2 linked regions of the Thalassoroseus pseudoceratinae genome follow. Each later gene encodes a partner of the first gene's protein in a complex. Links are inferred from orthologs where the notes say so. Each region holds a gene or a part of one and is shown in the gene's direction. Other genes may lie near its edges. The genes, in order: tsaD and tsaE.

Region 1 (8,657 bases):
AGATGCGTTTTTCGATACGAAACGATCTGGCCATCCGGGCCGATCAACACGGCCGTATTCCACACGCCTTGTGGGGCCCGCTCAATCAAACCGACAATCACTGAGCACCCCAACTCCCGACACAGCGATGCCAGGGTTTCCGTCGCCGGACCAGGTACCGTCTGGGCAATTTCCTCGGCTTCTTCGAGCGATTCGTAGCAGTATCCGGTGAGTGAACACTCAGGAAAGATGACCAGCTCCGCTCCGTTTCGGCGAGCTTCACGTGTTTTTGAGTCCACCCGATCCAAATTACCGGAGACATCGCCGAACAATACATCGGTCTGAACACCCGCGATTTTCATATCAACACCTGTTGTTGCGATCTAGTGATCAGGGTGGAACACGACTTTTCTGGGACAAACGTAGGTCATTGCAGCTGCATCGTCCAGAGTCGAATGTCGAATTGCTGGGTCGAAATCGTTGGTGATGCTAGCCAACCGGAATCGGAATTGCTATCTTAGGTGGCTTGACGAGAATGCCGATTGTGAGATCAAAAACAACGGTGCCGATTACCCAGGACCCGCAATTTCATGAGTAAGAGACGTCTCGAACAACGCCGGATTGCCGAAGCGGCGGAGCGCATCGAAGTCGATGCCCCAGAACGAAAACGAGCGACCCGGAAGTCGAAAGCCAAGACCAAACGAGCCAAATCGACCACCACGCGGCGGACGAAAGACAAAACACCAGCCCGACGTCGCATCGTTTGGTGTGTTTTCAACGGTAGCATGAAAGAAGAAGCTCGGTTTCCTTATGACCAGAAGGAAGCAGCCGAGGAAAAACTGGATCAACTGCGAGCCAAAGCCACCAAGAAGCTGTATTTCCTTCAGCCGGTCAAAGAACCACTGTCAGACGCCGCTGTCGCCGCAACACCGGAAACTGAGCCGACCGTCGTCGAGGACGAAGTCGCTCCAGTTGAGGACGATGCTACGCAAGACGATCTGGACGACGATGACGACGTCGAAGATGAGGATGCCGTCGACGAAATTCCAGAGGATGACGATGACGACATCGACGACTCTGATGACGACGACTAGACTGGAACACAGTCTTTGACCATTGCGGTGGACGTGATAAGTGCTCTGGTTCCTGTTGCTACGTGACAGGAACCATTTTCATTGGAAGTCGACGAACGGTTGTCATACCGCTGCCAACTGGCAAAACAAAAAGCCCGGAGAAGAAAATCTCCGGGCTTTGATCGTAGCTAAATCAATAGCAGCTAACGGCTTCCGCTGCGTATCCAAAAAGCCGAGATGTTGATGAGTGCAACCTCTCGTGCTCTGTCACGACACGCCAAACCCGGTCAGGGTTTAGGAAATACCTTGCAAGCGGTTGATACGAGCACGCCGTTCGGCTCGGCGGCGAGCGCGGCGTTTTTGATCGCTCGGCTTCTCGTAGTATTCACGTCGACGCATTTCTTTTTTGACTCCAGCGTGCTCAACAAGCTTCCGGAATCGTTTCACGGCGTCTTGAACCGACTCATTCTCACGTAGACGCAACTTAACCACTCACAAGCTCCTTTCGACCGTTTTGATATCAAATTCAAGAGAGCAAAATACGGGCCAATCCGTATCCGCGATACTGAACTATAACCGATTCGGATGCTTCACGCAAACCGGACTGCCCGCAACCCGCCCTATTTTTCCGCCCAATAATCGAAAACGAGCACTTCTTTGAGGTGCGGTCGAAGAACTTTCACGAAATCCTGGTGAGCCGGGTGGGGCAGATAGCCGTCTCGGTCGGATTCACTCTCGAAAGTCACCAGGAAACCATGGGTGAAGCCCGCAGCCTTGTTTTCAGGGCTGATGTTCGTCCCCATCTCGAAATCTTTGATTGTCTTGATCTTCTTCGGCAGGGCGGCGAATGCGTCAACAACTTCTTGAATCTCTTCTTCGCTGGATTCGTCCTTGAATTGGAACAGCACGAAATGACGAAGCAGTTTGCCAGACTTGGAATCCGAATTCACTCCCAACGCGTTTAGCATCACATTGGCGACGAATTCGTTGCCAGCAGCGTTGAGGTGTACGCCATCGGTTGTGAGAACATTCTTTTCGGCATCCTCAGCGTTGATTTCCTTGAGTTTCTCTTGGAATTCGCCTCGCAGATCCAGATACGCGACGTCATTTTTCTTGGCGACTTCCTGGCCGATTTTTCGATACTCGTCCAGCATTTTGTCTAGCTTGAGTGGGTTTTCGCCCTTCACACGCTCGCCGATGACGCTGGGAGAACTCAGGATCACTTTCGCACCGGCATCCTGAATCTGTGAGATGATGTCTTCAAGACCGGCACGAAAGTCTTCCTGGCTCGTGCCACGATTGCGAATCGAATGCCAGACATCGTTGATACCGATGTAGATCACGACCAACGTCGGTTTTCGATCGAGAACGTCTCGTTTGAGGCGGGCTTGCAAATCAGGGACACGATTTCCACTAATCCCAGCACCGATCACTTCGATATTTGCGTTCGGACGGTGTTTTTGAATCGCTTTGCGAACCAGCGTGACATATCCGTTCGGCCCGGCCCCCGCTTGGGTGATCGAATCCCCCAGGAACACGATTCGCTCGTTGTCCCCAACTTCCGGAAAATCAGCGGCGAATCCCGTCATGTTTAGCAGTCCCATTCCCACAACAACACCGAAAATACTCCTCAGATTCAGCATGACATTGCTCTCCTCGATTGATAGTGAAACTCCCAGAATGACCAATTTGGTCACGCAACGAACATAACCGTCACCGACTCTCGATGCCACAGTCCGGACACTCTAAAATGATTCTCCGCGATTTGCTTCGTTTTGGATGTGGGTTGGTTCGTGAAACCTCTGTTCTGGTCTCGGCATGGAATACTTGCTTGCGTTGGAAACCTCGTGCGATGAAACCGCCGCTGCGGTGATTGCGCGAGATCGCCGTGTGTTGTCCAGCATCGTCGCGTCGCAAGCCGAACTCCATGAGCGGTACGGCGGTGTTGTCCCGGAAATTGCATCGCGGGCTCATGTCCAGCGAATCTTGCCGGTCATTGATGAAGCCGTGAAGTCAGCCGGAATTGCATTGACCGATCTCGCTGCGATCGCGGTCACGACAGAACCGGGACTGGTTGGTTCCTTGCTTGTGGGACTCACAGCGGCAAAAACGCTATCGTCGGTGCTGCGAGTTCCATTGGTGGCGGTCAATCATATCGAGGCACATCTGTATGCATGCCGAATGGCTGCCAATCGCGAGGTGTTTCCGGCGGTTGGCTTGGTCGTCAGCGGTGGGCATACGAACCTTTACGATTGCCGATCCGCCTTGGAGTTCCAACTGCTTGGTTCCACCATCGACGATGCCGCTGGTGAAGCGTTCGACAAGGTGGCAATTCAGCTCGGACTATCCTATCCCGGCGGACCGTCGATCGAAGCAGCTTCTCGCGACGGTGACGAAACAGCTTTTGACTTTCCACGGACGTTCATCGCGAACGACCGCTTGGAGTTCAGCTTCAGTGGCATCAAAACGGCTGTCCGATACCAAGTGACTGGTGTTCCCGGCTCCCGTCAACCGCCACCGCCGCCGATGACTCCGCAACGAGTCGCCGATATGGCGGCATCGTTTCAAGCGGCTGTGGTCGACGTGTTGGTTGCCAAATGTAAACTTGCCCTGCAAAAGACCGGCCATCGCAAGTTATGTATCGGCGGCGGTGTCGCTGCCAATCGTGCGTTGCGTGAGAAATCGACTCGAATGGCCGAGGACTTGGGGAGCGAGGTATTCTTTGCCCCGCTCAATTTGTGCACGGATAACGCGGCGATGGGAGCGATCGCTTGGGAACTCTTTGAAGCCGGTCGGTTTGCACCACTCGATGTTGACGTCACTCCCGGACTGGTCCGCTTGCAACGTTGACTGCTCGCCGGTTTATTGAAGTGATCAGAGTGCGATCAAGAACACCATAAGGATTGCCATCCAAGCGGCTCCCAAAACGTGCCAAAATCCGCCACACGCCGTTACGCCCCAATAGTATTCGTGGTCGTAACGATCGTCCAAGCTCTTGAGAGTGACATAGAGTAGGAACAAAAGCGCGACGCTCACGTGCATCGCGTGCAGGAATGCTAGCACGAACACGAACGCTCGGGAGCCCGTTGTGACGGCTTCGGCGGTCCGCTCCTGTTGTGCCAACAGCCACCATAACGCATAGCTCTGGATGCTTACGAAAAGTGCACCGGCACAGACCGCGCCGAGCATTCGTTTGCGAAAGGGACGTTGTTTCTCTCGCTGCACGAACCCTTGCGCCTGGATGAGCAGCACACTCGTCCAAACTAGCAGTGCGGTGCTAATCCAGAACGCCAGTGGTAGATGGATTCTTTGGTCGGCGTTGACAACGGTCTTCGCATCAATGGGGAAGATTTTTGTCAAACCCCAAGTCAACGAAAAAACGAGGAGGTAGACGACCACAATCGTCTGGAACAAGCGGACCGCGAAACCACTGGCGGTACGGCGGGGCTGTGTCGTGGAAGACGTGTCCATCTCGGGACCGAAGCAAGACCGAAAAGAAAAGTTACTGTTCAGTCCAATTATCGCCGGTCGTCAAGCCTGCTTGCTTATCGGCGACAATTTCTTGCTCCCGCGAGTGCACCCGACAACCGGAAATCCTGTTGTTTCGACCTTCACCTCGAAACCGAACCGCATGGTTGGAAAGAACTTCCGCCCGCGTATCGGCAATCGTGCAGTTCAGAATGCTGATTTGTTGGCAGTCTACTGCATCCACTCCCAGCGGTACGCCATCAAGCAGTTGGCAGCCGTTGACATCAATTCGCTGGCACCGCACCAATTCCAACAGTGACGCCCCGCTCACTTGGCCGGTGTCGCTTTCGTCTCGCAGGTTGCAACCGCTCAACACGCAATCGGTGGAGTCAACGAACCGAACCCCCATTCCATACGAGGGGGTGTGACGACGAAATGTGTTGCCCGTCGATTGGATTTGCTGAGACTGCTCGACCAGCAAATTGCGATTGGTCGCGGAATAAATGACATTCCCACTCAACGAGATACCATGCCCGCCAGTAATGTGCACATTGTTTTCTTGGCTACCGATGATGTTGCCACTGATCGCCCAAATGCCGGGTCGATGCTTTTGTTCTGGATCGCCGAGAATGCGGATGTTACATCCCCCTTCGGAATTGGTTGCTTGAATGGTGTTGGAGCAAACGGTGACTTCCGCGACACTTGCTCCTTCGGCGGTTGTGTCGACGTAGATTTCTGCTGTCGGTTCCGGTGCAGTGTTGAACACGCGGTGGTTGTTGTATTCGATGTCGTTGCCGGTGATTTGGAGGTTGCGAATCTCGGATTTCTCAATTCGGATTCCACCAAGCCGATTGTAACTGATGTGGTTGCCCACAATGTTAATTTGGTGCAGATTGAGCTGATCGAGGTAAATCCCCACTCCGGTATTATGGTAGATGTTGCAGCCGGAGATCCGGACGTTGCGGTTGCGACGGTACAAGTGAATGCCGTGACGAACACCTTGGATCAAGACGCCATCAATGATTGGCTGAAAGGTGCCAATCAACTGGATGCCGTCGGCTTCCTCGTGAGCGCCTTCAATCTCGATCCCACTAATAGTCGGTGTTCGCTGTGACCGAGTGATCTCTGGCTTCACACTCTTCGGGTCACCGGTTCCACCATGCGTGCCGACGATCCGAAAGGCCGGTCCGGGGCCAGTCATTCGAACTTTGGCGGTGCCGCCGACTCCTACGATTCCCAGCGATCCCTGTTTCGCGAGCGGAACTTCGATGGAGCGGCTGATGGTATAGATACCGGGAGGAAATTCCAGTACGCCGTCACCAGCTTGAAGGGCGTGCTGAATGGCCTCTGTATCGTCGGCATTTCCATCACCGACAGCACCAAAATCTCGAATACTACTCATGATGACTTGCTCTGGTTCATCGCTCGACTTGTTTGTCGGCGTTAAAGAAATTCACTAGACGCTCAAGTTCGCTGTAGAGGAAGAGAGCGGCTGAGATGTGTCCCGACTCCAGCCACACGAGTTCCGCATGCGAGCCGATCGCTTGATGCAACAGGTCCGCACATTTGGGGGGGATGACTTCGTCGTGTTTGGCGGCGACCATCAGCACGCGGCGATTCTTCAGTCGGTCGGCATAGGTTAGTGGATCGGCCGGTGCCGCCTGTTTGAGGAACGCCTCACGATCCAACCCTTTGGCTTCCCAGTTTTCTCGCAGTTTGCGGAGTTTCGGGTCCGGGTGATCCCAGATCGCGGCCGGCAATCCACCACCCGCCAAATAGATCGCCACGTTTTGGAATCTCGGTTCGGCTTGGGCGGCAAGACTGGTCATGATGCCACCGAGACTGATCCCGGTGATGCCTAATCGATTCGCATCGACTTCGGGACGACTCCGCAGCCAAGCACCGGCCCGGCGAATATCGAGAATCGCTTGTCGCATCCCTTCAACGGTTTCTTCGATGTCGGGGGAAATTAAACGCCGACGGATTTTCGGATCCCGACGCTCGCCGTAATAGGGCAACCGGATAAACAGAACGGCGATTCCGCGACGGGCCAAACCGTTTGAGATGCTCTGAGAAAGCGGAAATTCGCCCCCCAGGATGTGTAACATCACCACGCCGGGGAAGGGACCTTCGCCAGCCGGCTGGAAGTAATCTCCATGCACGGTGTTATTGACTTTGACTTCCGTTGTGATCGGCGACGGAAACCGCACCTTGGAGATTCGCACAGGACCGCTCATCCGGTCGAATTCGGTTTCGTACTTGAATTCGCTCTCTTGGATTCGATACCGATCCGGAACCGCCGTCTCCTCGTTCTTCGCAGGTTTCTCAACAACCGTCCCTGTTTTCGGGACCGAGTTGAATCTCTGTTCTGCGACTACTGCCCGAGAGGCCACAGAGCCACTGACAAGAACGAAGACGACGATCAGGGTGCGAGGCATACGCTTTACTCTCCTGAGGAGCGATCACTGTAAAATCGGCAAGCCCGAGGTGGGATTGTGCTGATATTCGCGTGTAACAACGTGCCCGATGAGCGTGGTTGCAGTGCAGTCGTCAACCGCGACCCGAGCCATTGAACCGGCAAGACGTCGATTGCCTTCGAACACTACGATCCGATCGCACCGAGTGCGACCAACCAGTTGAGCACGTGGGTCCGTGGAGTTTTGCTCACCGGCTTTGACAGCCGACTTACTCAAACCTTCCACGAGGATTTCCACTTCGCGACCAATGAATTCCGCGTTGTCTTCCTCGCTGATGGCGTTTTGCAGGTCGAGCATGACGTTGTTGCGTCGCCGCTTTTCATCCTCGGGGATGTCATCTTCATACAGGGTGTCGGCTTTCGTTCCCGGGCGCGGGCTGTATTTGAAAATGAAGCTGTTCTTGAAACGCCATTTGCGGATCGAGTCCAAGCTTTTCTCGAATGACTCTTCCGACTCCCCCGGATGACCGACGATGAAGTCACTCGAAACCGAACATCCTGGAACGATGGAATTGATCCGGTCCATCATGTCACTGTAATCGGCGACGGTGTAGCCCCGTTTCATCGTTTTGAGCACATCATCGCAACCGGACTGCAACGGCACATGCAGGTAGTGACTACACTTGGGCAGATCACGAATCGCCTCGAGCAAGTCCGTGGTCATGTCCTTCGGGTAATTGGTGACGAACTTGATACGTTCGATACCCGCGGTGTCGTGAATCCGTTCCAACAAATCGGACAACCGCACGAGTTGACCGTCTTCGGTGTGGCGATAGCTATTGACGGTTTGTCCGAGAAGCGTGACTTCCTTCACACCTTGCTCAGCCAACACCTCAACTTCACGGGCGATCTCGCGTGGCGAACGTGACTGCTCCGGACCGCGTGTCATCGGGACGACGCAATACGTGCAGAACTTATCGCAACCAATCATGATCCGCACGAACGCTTGGTAGGGCGTTGGTCGCATTTCCGGTTCGCGGAGCGGATCGTAACTCTCAAAACTACTGGCGACCGTTTGCCGATTTCCATCTCGGCGTCCCAAACTAACGGCGAGTGTTTGATCGCGATCGGCGCGTGCGGTCTCGATCAGACTGGGAATCTCAGCGAGTTGCCCAGTTCCCACCACGATGTCCACATGCGGCGCTTTCTGAAAGATCAATTCCTGATCCTTCTGAGCCATGCACCCCATCACACCAATCACCAAATTCGGTCGGCGCCGCTTGCTAAACTTGAGCCGTCCCAACGCACTGTAAATTTTGTGCTCGGCGTGTTCGCGTACGCTACATGTGTTAAACAGCACGGTGTCGGCGGCACGAACGTCCTTGGTGAGTTCATATCCACGCTGACGCAACGCCCCCACGACCAGTTCGCTATCGAGCATGTTCATCTGACAGCCGACGGTCTCAATGAACAACTTGGAATTGTGGGGCGGGGTAGTAGTTTCTTCGGACATCGCTAGCCAACGAAATCAAACGACGAACAGTGCGGTTCGTCCCTTTGGGTGCGAATGGGTTTCAATCACGCTGCGGTCTGGCCGTCTTCCGGTTTGGTTGTCCGTTGCCGAACCAACTCTTCACGCGTCTGCAAGATCAGTTGATACCGATAGTGCTGACGGTGATTCGCCATCAACGATAGTAAGGAACGCAAAGCCAATCCTGTGG
Region 2 (8,536 bases), on another replicon or contig:
TCATTCTCGGCCAGACCCGTCGCCGTCCCCAATTCAATTTAATGAACGACGGAACGGCTTTCTTGAGGCCTGGCAGTGCCATGGGAATCACGGCGCGACCACGATGACCGTGCACACTCAAGCGAGTGAGTGAAAACAGACGATCGAGATTCGTCAGCCCACTGCGATGCATGATCTCGCGGGCTTCGGACGATTCGTAAATCGCGGAGCCCGAGAACGGTGACGGCCAACTCATGCGGAGAGGTGACGGCCAATCGGTTTGTACGGGAAATGCCCAACTAGGCCGCGCGAGTGTTTCTGTGAGAGGCATCCAAAGAACTTTCGGTCACGAGGTGTTGAATCCACGGTTCCGCAAACAATTCGGAAACCTTGTTTTCGACTTTCTTCTGTGCACGACGGTGATTCAAAGGTTTCTCAGGACGTAACCCTGCTGTTCCGTGAGCCACGTGGAACACGTCTTCGGCCATCGTACGAACGGGAACCAGTCCCGTCTGGAAACCGGCATCCCAAATTTGTCGGGCGATCGCGTAGCCACCGCCTTTCATCCCGTCTTGATGGAACGACAAGCCGTGGGTTCGCAACGTTTCCGTACGGTACATCGCACAGTAATCACGTGGATAGTGCCGCTGCTTCCATGCTTCCGCCGTTTTCAATCCCAATGCGGATTTCAAACGATTGGTAGCGAAGCCAAAGACTCGTTTCTGCCACAGATAAAGGGGATGTTCGAGTTCCAGTTTCCACGCACCGGACGCCGCGACGCGATCATCTTGTTCCAAGATGGCGATCATGTTGTCGAGCCACGCATCTCGGCGGACGAACACATCGGAATGCATGGTGACGTAGTATTTGCCCGTCGCCACTTGCAGGCCTTGGTCCCAAGCGGTGAAGACATTCTTTGGCCAATTGTCGGAGGTTTCTTCCGGACGCTCGATGAGGTGAATCCAATCGAGCGAACGGAGATAGTCGAGACTTTGGTCTTTCGAGCCATTGTCGATGACAATCACTTCTAGATCGTAGTCTTCCGAATGCTGGCGAATTGACCGCAGACACGGCTTGGCGTATTCCTCGACCTGCCAATGCGGAATACAAATGGTAATTCGTGGACCGACCGATCCCATATCTCGACCCTTGACGTTAATGCATGACCTTCACAAAACATCCGGTGAAAACGCAGTATTGGTAGCCCCACGATTACTGCCGAAGGACACGAATGTCTTCCGCGGATGCGGTTGGGTAGAGTTGGCGATGTTCTTGGTCGAAGTTTTTGACGAAGGCTCGCACATTGACGTTGTGATCGTCACGTCCGAACAGCGGTTGTTTGGCGAGCGATTCTTCCGCACTCAAACCGCGATACTTGATGTCATAAAGCGAAAGAAATTTGGCGGTTCGTGTCACGCCATGTTGGCAGTGAACGAGCATCGGATAATTGTTGGGGTCGGAGAGGATCTCGAGATGATCGGTAATCGTCGGATCATCCGCTTCGACGTTAAGCGTCATCGGAAGTTCGATGAGACGCGCACCGGCATTGGTGACAGCCTTTCGTTCACCGTCCCAACGCGGTTCGCCCATTTCACCGGGATTGCACAAGTTGACCACGGAACGAATTTGGTATTTTTCGATGACTTCATCGAGGACATCGGGTTCCAGCCAAGCGGCTCGGTAGACCAAACCTTCGTCGTGGGTCGCGAGGTGTTTGTAGCGGTGATGCTGGTGATACGCGTATCCGCCAGCCAACACGCCCACTACGGCGGCGAGGCCAATGCCCCAGAGAGTCGTTCGTCGTTGCATGAGGGAGGCTCCGAGTGCGAGTCCATTCGAGTGTCGGATGCTGGCGTAAAATCGTCAGCGTCGCGAGGGTTCTAGGACATCATTGAAACTTCGTCAATCGGTCTTTTGGACTTGCGCGTGAGCAGCGGTCGGCATTATGATGTCAAACTCACGAACACTCCCCTGCCCGAAGACCCGAGCTTGCTTCCCCAAAAGTGACTTCCAAGAGGCGAAACAACGACAATGCCCAAACCGCCAAGCACCGGCTTGATTCATGGAGACTGCCTGACCGAACTGAAAAAACTGTCGGACGGATCGGTCGATTTGGCCTTTGCCGACCCGCCGTTCAATATTGGCTACAGTTACGATCAGTACGACGACAATCTCCCCTCCGATGAATACGAGCAGTGGTGTGAGGAGTGGATGGGGGAAGTCGTGCGGGTGTTGAAGCCGAACGGAACCTTTTGGTTGGCGATCGGTGATGAATATGCCGCTGAACTCAAAGTGTTACTGACACGCACCTTGGGGATGCACTGCCGAAGTTGGGTCGTGTGGTACTACACGTTTGGCGTCAACTGCAAACACAAGTTCAGCCGTTCTCATGCTCATCTGTTGTACATGACCAAGGACCCTGCGGAGTTCGTCTTCAACGTGGACGACCCCGCAGTCCGTGTGCCTTCGGCTAGACAACTTGTGTACAAAGACAAACGGGCCAATCCCAAAGGTCGGCTTCCGGATGACACTTGGATTGCTCCCCCTATTCTTCGCGATCACGAGGGATGGGTTCTCAGACCGCAGGATGTCCCGGAGAGCTTTCAAGCCAGTGAAGACACCTGGTATGTGCCTCGGGTTGCCGGCACGTTCAAAGAGCGGAAAGGATGGCACGGTTGTCAAATGCCGGAGCAAGTTCTCGCCAGGATTATCCGAAGTTGCTCCCACGAGGGTGATCTCGTTCTCGATCCGTTCGCGGGTAGTGGCACCACGTTGGCGGTTGCGAAGAAACTTGGTCGTCAGTATCTCGGGTACGAGATCAGCGAGGACTACGTAAGTTGGGCCAGCGAGCGGTTAGATCAAATCAAGACTGGTGATCCACTCGACGGAGCCGAAAACCCGCTTCGAAGCGTACCGTCCACAAACAATGGAAAAAAACTCAAAGAACACTGAGACAAACATGGCGACAGTTGAGTTCATCGCAAATGACGAACCGGAAACCGCTCGATTCGGGTGTGTCTTCGGTACGGTTTGCGTGCCAAATTTGGTCGTGGGATTGGTCGGGGATCTGGGCGCTGGGAAGACTCGGTTTGTGCGAGCCGTTGCCGGTGAACTTGGCGTGCCGACTGAAATGGTCAACAGCCCCACATACATCCTAATCCATGAATACGCCGGACGGTTGCCGGTGTTTCACTTCGACACTTACCGACTCCGTGACGAAGACGAATTTTTGGAACTTGGCGTCGACGAACTATTTTCCGCCGGTGGGGTTTGCCTGATCGAGTGGGCGAATCGCGTTGAGGAGATTTTGCCCGTGGATCGGCTGTGGATTGATATCACCGTCACCGGGCCGGAGAGTCGGAAATTCAAGATCACTTCCAATGGCGAGCTAACCGATCGTGTGTTGGCGGAGTTGCGAAAACGAATCGATTCAGCGGGGCTCTAGTTGCAATTGAGCAGGCTTCACATCGACCGCGATGCCGGTTTGCCGAATTGGTTGGTGTCCGGTCCAGAGAATCCCTTGCACCATCAATCGCCGATACTCCGGCAGTTTCCAATTCTTGTGGAAATGACCGCCGCTGAAGCCAAACGAACGCCCGCCGTCCTCACGTTCCCATGCCCATGCGACCGGTTCTTCACGGTCTTCGATGTCGGCGAAGATAAGACCCACGTGGTTCTCACGCTCGGCTGGAAACTTCAAGCGATAGTAGAATTCCTCGTGGACATTGAACGGCTTGATCCCGCGAAGAATCGGGTGATCAATCGTCGCGGGACGGGCGGATGTCTCGACGACTTTGTATTTGCGATCCGGTCCGCCATGACAACCGCCGAACAAGGAAACGTATGCGGGAACATCCTCGGCATCACGGGTTCCCATGCCCCAGTGCAGACAGACGAAACCACCACCCCGCTGGGCAAGGTGTTTGAAGGCGGCCAGTCTTTTCGCATCCGCGCTGAGCCACTTCGCTCCTTGGGAAAGGAACACGACAACCACGTCGGCACCGTCGATGAGATCCGGTCCTTCGCTCCAAGCGTCGTCGGCGGAAACGACAATCGTTTGCAAGTTTTCAAACGGTTGCAACATCTCCGCCATCAGATTGACGCCCGCCATGTACTCATGCGTGCGAAATGGGTGCCCATCCGGTTTTTGCCCGAGCAAGAGCACTCGCTTCGGACGCGGATTCTCCGCCGCGACGGCCAACGGCACCGGCTGAAGAAGACAACCGAAAATCAACACAAATAGAATCCGCATGAAGACACCTGTTTCTGAGCTGAACGAATTGGACTGCCGTCTACTCCTGCATCAGATTGAGAAGCCTAGCTAGCGGACGGGGCATGAATACAGGACCGTCGAAGAAGTAACTGATCACGTTCACGATCACGTAGAAGACGATCAGACCGACAACTCCACCGACAATTTTTGTGGTGTTGTTATCGTCGTCCTCGGCGTCGGGAGCGTGTGGGTCCTTCACAGACGGACCTTCCCATTTGGTCTCTTTCTCCTGCGTGATGAGATCCAAATCGGGCTGGTAGTAATATGTCAACCATCCGTTCAACCGCATCAGGAACAAGGCGGGAATTCCCATCAACGCGATGGCTCCTAAGATCATCGCCAACGGGCCCAGAAGTTGTTTGTAGTCGATTTCCGTGTAGGCGTTTTCACCTTCGGACGTGAGAAATGCCTTCATGGCGATCATCTCGCCTTCGCCGGTATCAAACCAGAACCCTTTCGGTGACTTCGACTTATACGAAAGGGGCATTGCCGGGCCGTCTTCGCTGTCGCCGCCGGTTTTCGGTTCCTCGAAGATTTCGACAGCACCACGTCGGGCGTTCATCTCCACTTCGTCGATGATCGTCGTGAGTCCCTCGCCGAAATTCAGAATGAGAACCGTCATCATCAAAATGGCGGGCAGCATGGTCAGGACGAAGAACATCGCCCAATGCATCGCTGGCTTCGCGACGCCCTTGGTAAAGAATGGCGGCATCGTCTTCCAGAAGCACCATCCCGGCCACTCTTGCGGCATGGCGAAGTGGGACATGGCGATCGGGAAGAACGGGATCAAGGGCACACACCCCAGTAAAATGATTCCCAGCCCGTTGATCAGTTGCAGATCGTTGATCTGCATGATGCCATAAATCAGCGGTCCAATGATGATTGGAAACCCGCCGATCAATATCCAACCGACGAATTTGAATCCGTTGGCAGCGGATAAGAAGAAATCGAATCGAGGATGCTTCCACACTTTCCGGCGGGTGTCGTGTGTGAACTGAATGATTTCGGTGTGAAGCAACCACAGCCAACCGGGGATCACCGGCAGGAATGTGCAAGTCACCAGCACCCAGAACGCTTTCAATGGGCCGCGACTGCAATACAGCACCATGAACAAGCTCAACAACCCAAGCAATCCGCAGATGACATGATAGATCATCGTCCGAAACGCGACTTTTTTGTGTTCCAGCAGGAAGTTCCACGCATCGGGAACGCCCTTACTGAAGTACCTGGCTGGGTCGGGGCCGCCGCGTTTTTTTAGCTTCTTTTTGCGTGCCGAGAGTTGTCCGGTTTCCAGGTCGACTCCGCACTTATCGCATTCGATGTCGTCCTCATCGGCTTCCGCACCGCATTTCGGGCAGATTCGGGTGTTGGCATCCTCCACACGCGAAAGATCCATCCGGGCCAATACGTCTTCGACATCGCCACCGCCGCCACCACTTGGCGAGGACGCTCCGCTGCGTTTGCGACGAGGGCCTGATGACTTCTTGGCTCCCCCACCCGGCACGTTGACTTTGCCGCCGCAAGCTGGGCAACGGATCACCCGACCACGGGTTTTATCGGGAAGTGTCAGTCCTTTTTCGCATTCAGGACAACGAATTTTCACCGGCATCGAAAAACTCCCAGCGAACCAAACTCAACATTGAAAACGCTCACCGGGAGCTGAGTCAGTTGAAGTGTTCTTGCTACAATTTCCCTGTTGTGCACTTTACCATCTTTCCGAGGGCTGTCATGTCGATTCCCCACGAGACTGGAACTCAAATCAAATTGCGTGGTGGTTCAGTCCGATTCCGGCGCTTGCCAGGGAATCTTTCCATAGAGTCGAACTTGATTTTGCAATTTGTTGGCGAGTTCTCGATACACGCGAGGGTTTTCGGATAACAAGTTTCGCTCTTCGAGCGGATCATCGTCGAGGTTGTATAACTCTTGCTTGCCGAACGGGCTGTTCTGAAGCAGTTTCCATGGACCGCGTCGGACGGCATCGATGGTTTTGCCTTGGTATTGCAGACCGCCTTCACGACGACGGAAGAACGCGATCGGCCGCAATGGCTCCTGTGCCTTCCCCTTGAGCGTGGGCAAGAAGCTTCGTCCGTCGAGATCGGTGGGCTTCGTCGCAGTTGTGGCATCGACGATCGTGGTGAAGATATCCATGCTCATGGCGGTGAATTGTGTTTCGGTTCCCGGTTCGATCACGCCCGGCCATTTGGCGATCGTGGGGACTTTCAAGCCGCCCTCGTAGACGGTTCCTTTCCCCGCCCGTGTCGGTCCGTTGTTCGCTCCGACGTTGATTTGCCCGCCGTTGTCGGAACTGAAAATCACGAGCGTGTTGTCGGCTTGGCCGGTGGACTCTAGGCACGTCAACACTTTGCCGATCCCGGCATCCATATGTTCAATCAGTGCGATTAACTTGGCCCGTCGTTCCGAGATTCCCGTTTCGCGTTGACGGACTTTTTCGACCCATTCCGCCGGCGGTTGAATCGGTGTGTGCGGCGCGTTGTACGCCAGGTACAGGAAAAATGGTTCAGACTCGTCGCCCCGAGACTTCAGGTAGTCGCATGCCCAATCGGTAAACAAATCCGTCGCGTGACCCTTTGGATCGATCACCTCTTGATTCCGTCGCATGTAATTGACGTCGTGACGACGGTGCTTGTAGTAGTCGTCCATCATGTCACCAAGAAAGCCGTGAAACCAATCGAATCCGCGTTCGTTTGGTGTATTCGGAGACTCCAACCCCAAATGCCATTTTCCGATGATGGCCGAGTGATACCCCTGCGTCTTCAAAACCTTCGGTAACAACGTGGACTCGGGAGACAACCATCCCCAGCTGTTGTTTGCGTGCGTGCGGATCACCCCCGGAACACCGACCCTGTCTTGATATTTGCCGGAAAGTAACGCCGCCCGTGTCGGTGAACACACCGGACAATTGGCGTAGAAATTCGTGAATCGCAGTCCGTCGCTGGCAAGTTTGTCCAAATTAGGGGATTGCAAATCCGGAGCACCATAGCAACTCAAATCCCCATAACCGAGATCGTCCGCCAGGATGACGATGACGTTCGGCGACTGCGGTTTTTCTGCGGCTTTGGTGCTTGTCTGCAAGAGACCCAATGCAACGACCATGACCGCGAGGCCAGTCAACGCGACGAAATTGGTCGTCCATCTCGGGCGGCATAAGCCTTGTTTGCGGGACATAAAGGGATTTCCGAAAGAGCGATTTTCTGAATGGGTTTTCTGAGATTGTTGAGTATCCAAGTCTGACTGCGGTAGGTCAACTTCGCCGCTAAATTCGGTAGGCTTGCCATCGCAATCGGAATGGGTGATGCTTGAGATTCTTCGGAATTCTCTTCTCGAAAGGCCAACGATGTCGCTCCAACGTGGTTTGTTCTGGGCTCTAGCCTGTATTGTGATTGGTGGAAGTTCGACCTATGCGGATTCGCTCCAAGGCAGCCGTCCGAATATCATTTTGGTCATGACGGATGATCAGGGGATGGGGGACTTGTCCTGCATGGGAAACAAAGTCCTACGGACGCCGCATCTCGATCGTTTTCACGCGATGTCCACGCGGTTCACCGACTTCCACGTGAGTCCCACCTGTGCACCAACGCGATCCGCGATTTTCAGTGGCCGACATGAATTCCGGAACGGCGTGACTCACACGATCAAAGAACGCGAACGGATGGCGCTTTCAACAACCACTTTCCCCGAACTTCTTCAGAAAGCTGGTTACGAGACCGGCATTTTTGGGAAGTGGCATTTGGGGGATGAGGACGAATATCAGCCGTACAACCGCGGGTTTAGTGAGACCTTCATTCATGGAGCCGGCGGAATCGGGCAGGCGTATCCTAGTAGCTGTGCGGACTTCCCACCCAACCGCGAGAAGGAAGGGCTTTACTTCGATAATGTGATTTTGCACAACGACACCATCGTGCAGACCAAAGGGTTTTGCACCGATGTGTTTTTCCAGGCGGCGTTGGGTTGGATCAAGCAACAACACGATCATGAGAAACCGTTCTTCGCGTACATTGCCCCCAACGCGCCGCACGGTCCGATGATCGCTCCGGAAAGGTATAAGCGTCGCTTCCTCGATATGGGCTGGGATAAGAATACCGCCGGACGTTACGGGATGATCGAAAACATCGACGATAACTTCGGTCGTCTGATGGAAAAGCTAGACGAATGGAAACTGTGGGACGACACACTCGTGATCTTCATGACCGACAACGGTCAGGCGGGGCGACGAGCTCAATTGAACGGCAAGCGGACGACCATATTCACCGCAGGATTCAAAAC

What was found.
Region 2: the proteins of tsaD (region 1) and tsaE are in contact, whole or in part, in a crystal structure (PDB 6N9A), measured with the Thermotoga maritima proteins. The link is inferred for Thalassoroseus pseudoceratinae from one-to-one orthologs. Residues at the interface, in WP_004082750.1 of Thermotoga maritima: Cys10, Asp11, Arg49, His50, Leu82, Gly84, Gly135, Gly136, Glu154, Thr155, Leu156, Asp157, Asp158, Ser159, Glu162, Asp165, Lys166, Arg169, Leu170, Tyr175, Lys213, Thr214, Leu217, Tyr218, Gln221, Arg222, Asn324; in WP_004082108.1 of Thermotoga maritima: Leu37, Gly38, Lys46, Lys57, Val59, Lys60, Ser61, Thr63, Phe64, Thr65, Leu66, Met67, Val69, Pro71, Tyr82, Arg83, Leu84, Asp86, Asp88, Phe89, Asp93, Ile128, Asp130, Glu131, Arg134.

Annotation. Positions count from the first base shown.
Region 1 is NZ_JAALXT010000003.1:1,031,952-1,040,608, forward strand. What follows is about bases 1,893-4,886. They hold tsaD (tRNA (adenosine(37)-N6)-threonylcarbamoyltransferase complex transferase subunit TsaD), read left to right. Parts: upstream 1,893-2,870; coding sequence 2,871-3,902; downstream 3,903-4,886. Other genes in these bases: G6R38_RS14010 (DUF459 domain-containing protein), read right to left, coding at 1,893-2,695; G6R38_RS14020 (cytochrome c oxidase subunit 3 family protein), read right to left, coding at 3,927-4,523; G6R38_RS14025 (right-handed parallel beta-helix repeat-containing protein), read right to left, coding at 4,555-4,886. Outside these bases: G6R38_RS13995 (carbon-nitrogen hydrolase family protein), read right to left, coding at 1-341; G6R38_RS14000 (hypothetical protein), read left to right, coding at 570-1,073; rpsU (30S ribosomal protein S21), read right to left, coding at 1,347-1,544; more of G6R38_RS14010, read right to left, coding at 1,673-1,892; more of G6R38_RS14025, read right to left, coding at 4,887-5,922; G6R38_RS14030 (alpha/beta hydrolase family protein), read right to left, coding at 5,939-6,958; tRNA (N6-isopentenyl adenosine(37)-C2)-methylthiotransferase MiaB, read right to left, coding at 6,983-8,449; G6R38_RS14040 (hypothetical protein), read right to left, coding at 8,515-8,657.
Region 2 is NZ_JAALXT010000001.1:404,659-413,194, reverse strand. The notes cover bases 1,809-4,681. They hold tsaE (tRNA (adenosine(37)-N6)-threonylcarbamoyltransferase complex ATPase subunit type 1 TsaE), read left to right. Parts: upstream 1,809-2,938; coding sequence 2,939-3,424; downstream 3,425-4,681. Other genes in these bases: G6R38_RS01400 (hypothetical protein), read right to left, coding at 4,272-4,681; G6R38_RS01405 (ThuA domain-containing protein), read right to left, coding at 3,410-4,231; G6R38_RS01415 (DNA-methyltransferase), read left to right, coding at 2,011-2,931. In the rest of the region: G6R38_RS01430 (lipopolysaccharide kinase InaA family protein), read right to left, coding at 1-310; G6R38_RS01425 (glycosyltransferase family 2 protein), read right to left, coding at 279-1,118; G6R38_RS01420 (fused DSP-PTPase phosphatase/NAD kinase-like protein), read right to left, coding at 1,192-1,788; more of G6R38_RS01400, read right to left, coding at 4,682-5,861; G6R38_RS01395 (sulfatase-like hydrolase/transferase), read right to left, coding at 6,029-7,438; G6R38_RS01390 (arylsulfatase), read left to right, coding at 7,608-8,536. UniProt on the Escherichia coli protein: Required for the formation of a threonylcarbamoyl group on adenosine at position 37 (t(6)A37) in tRNAs that read codons beginning with adenine.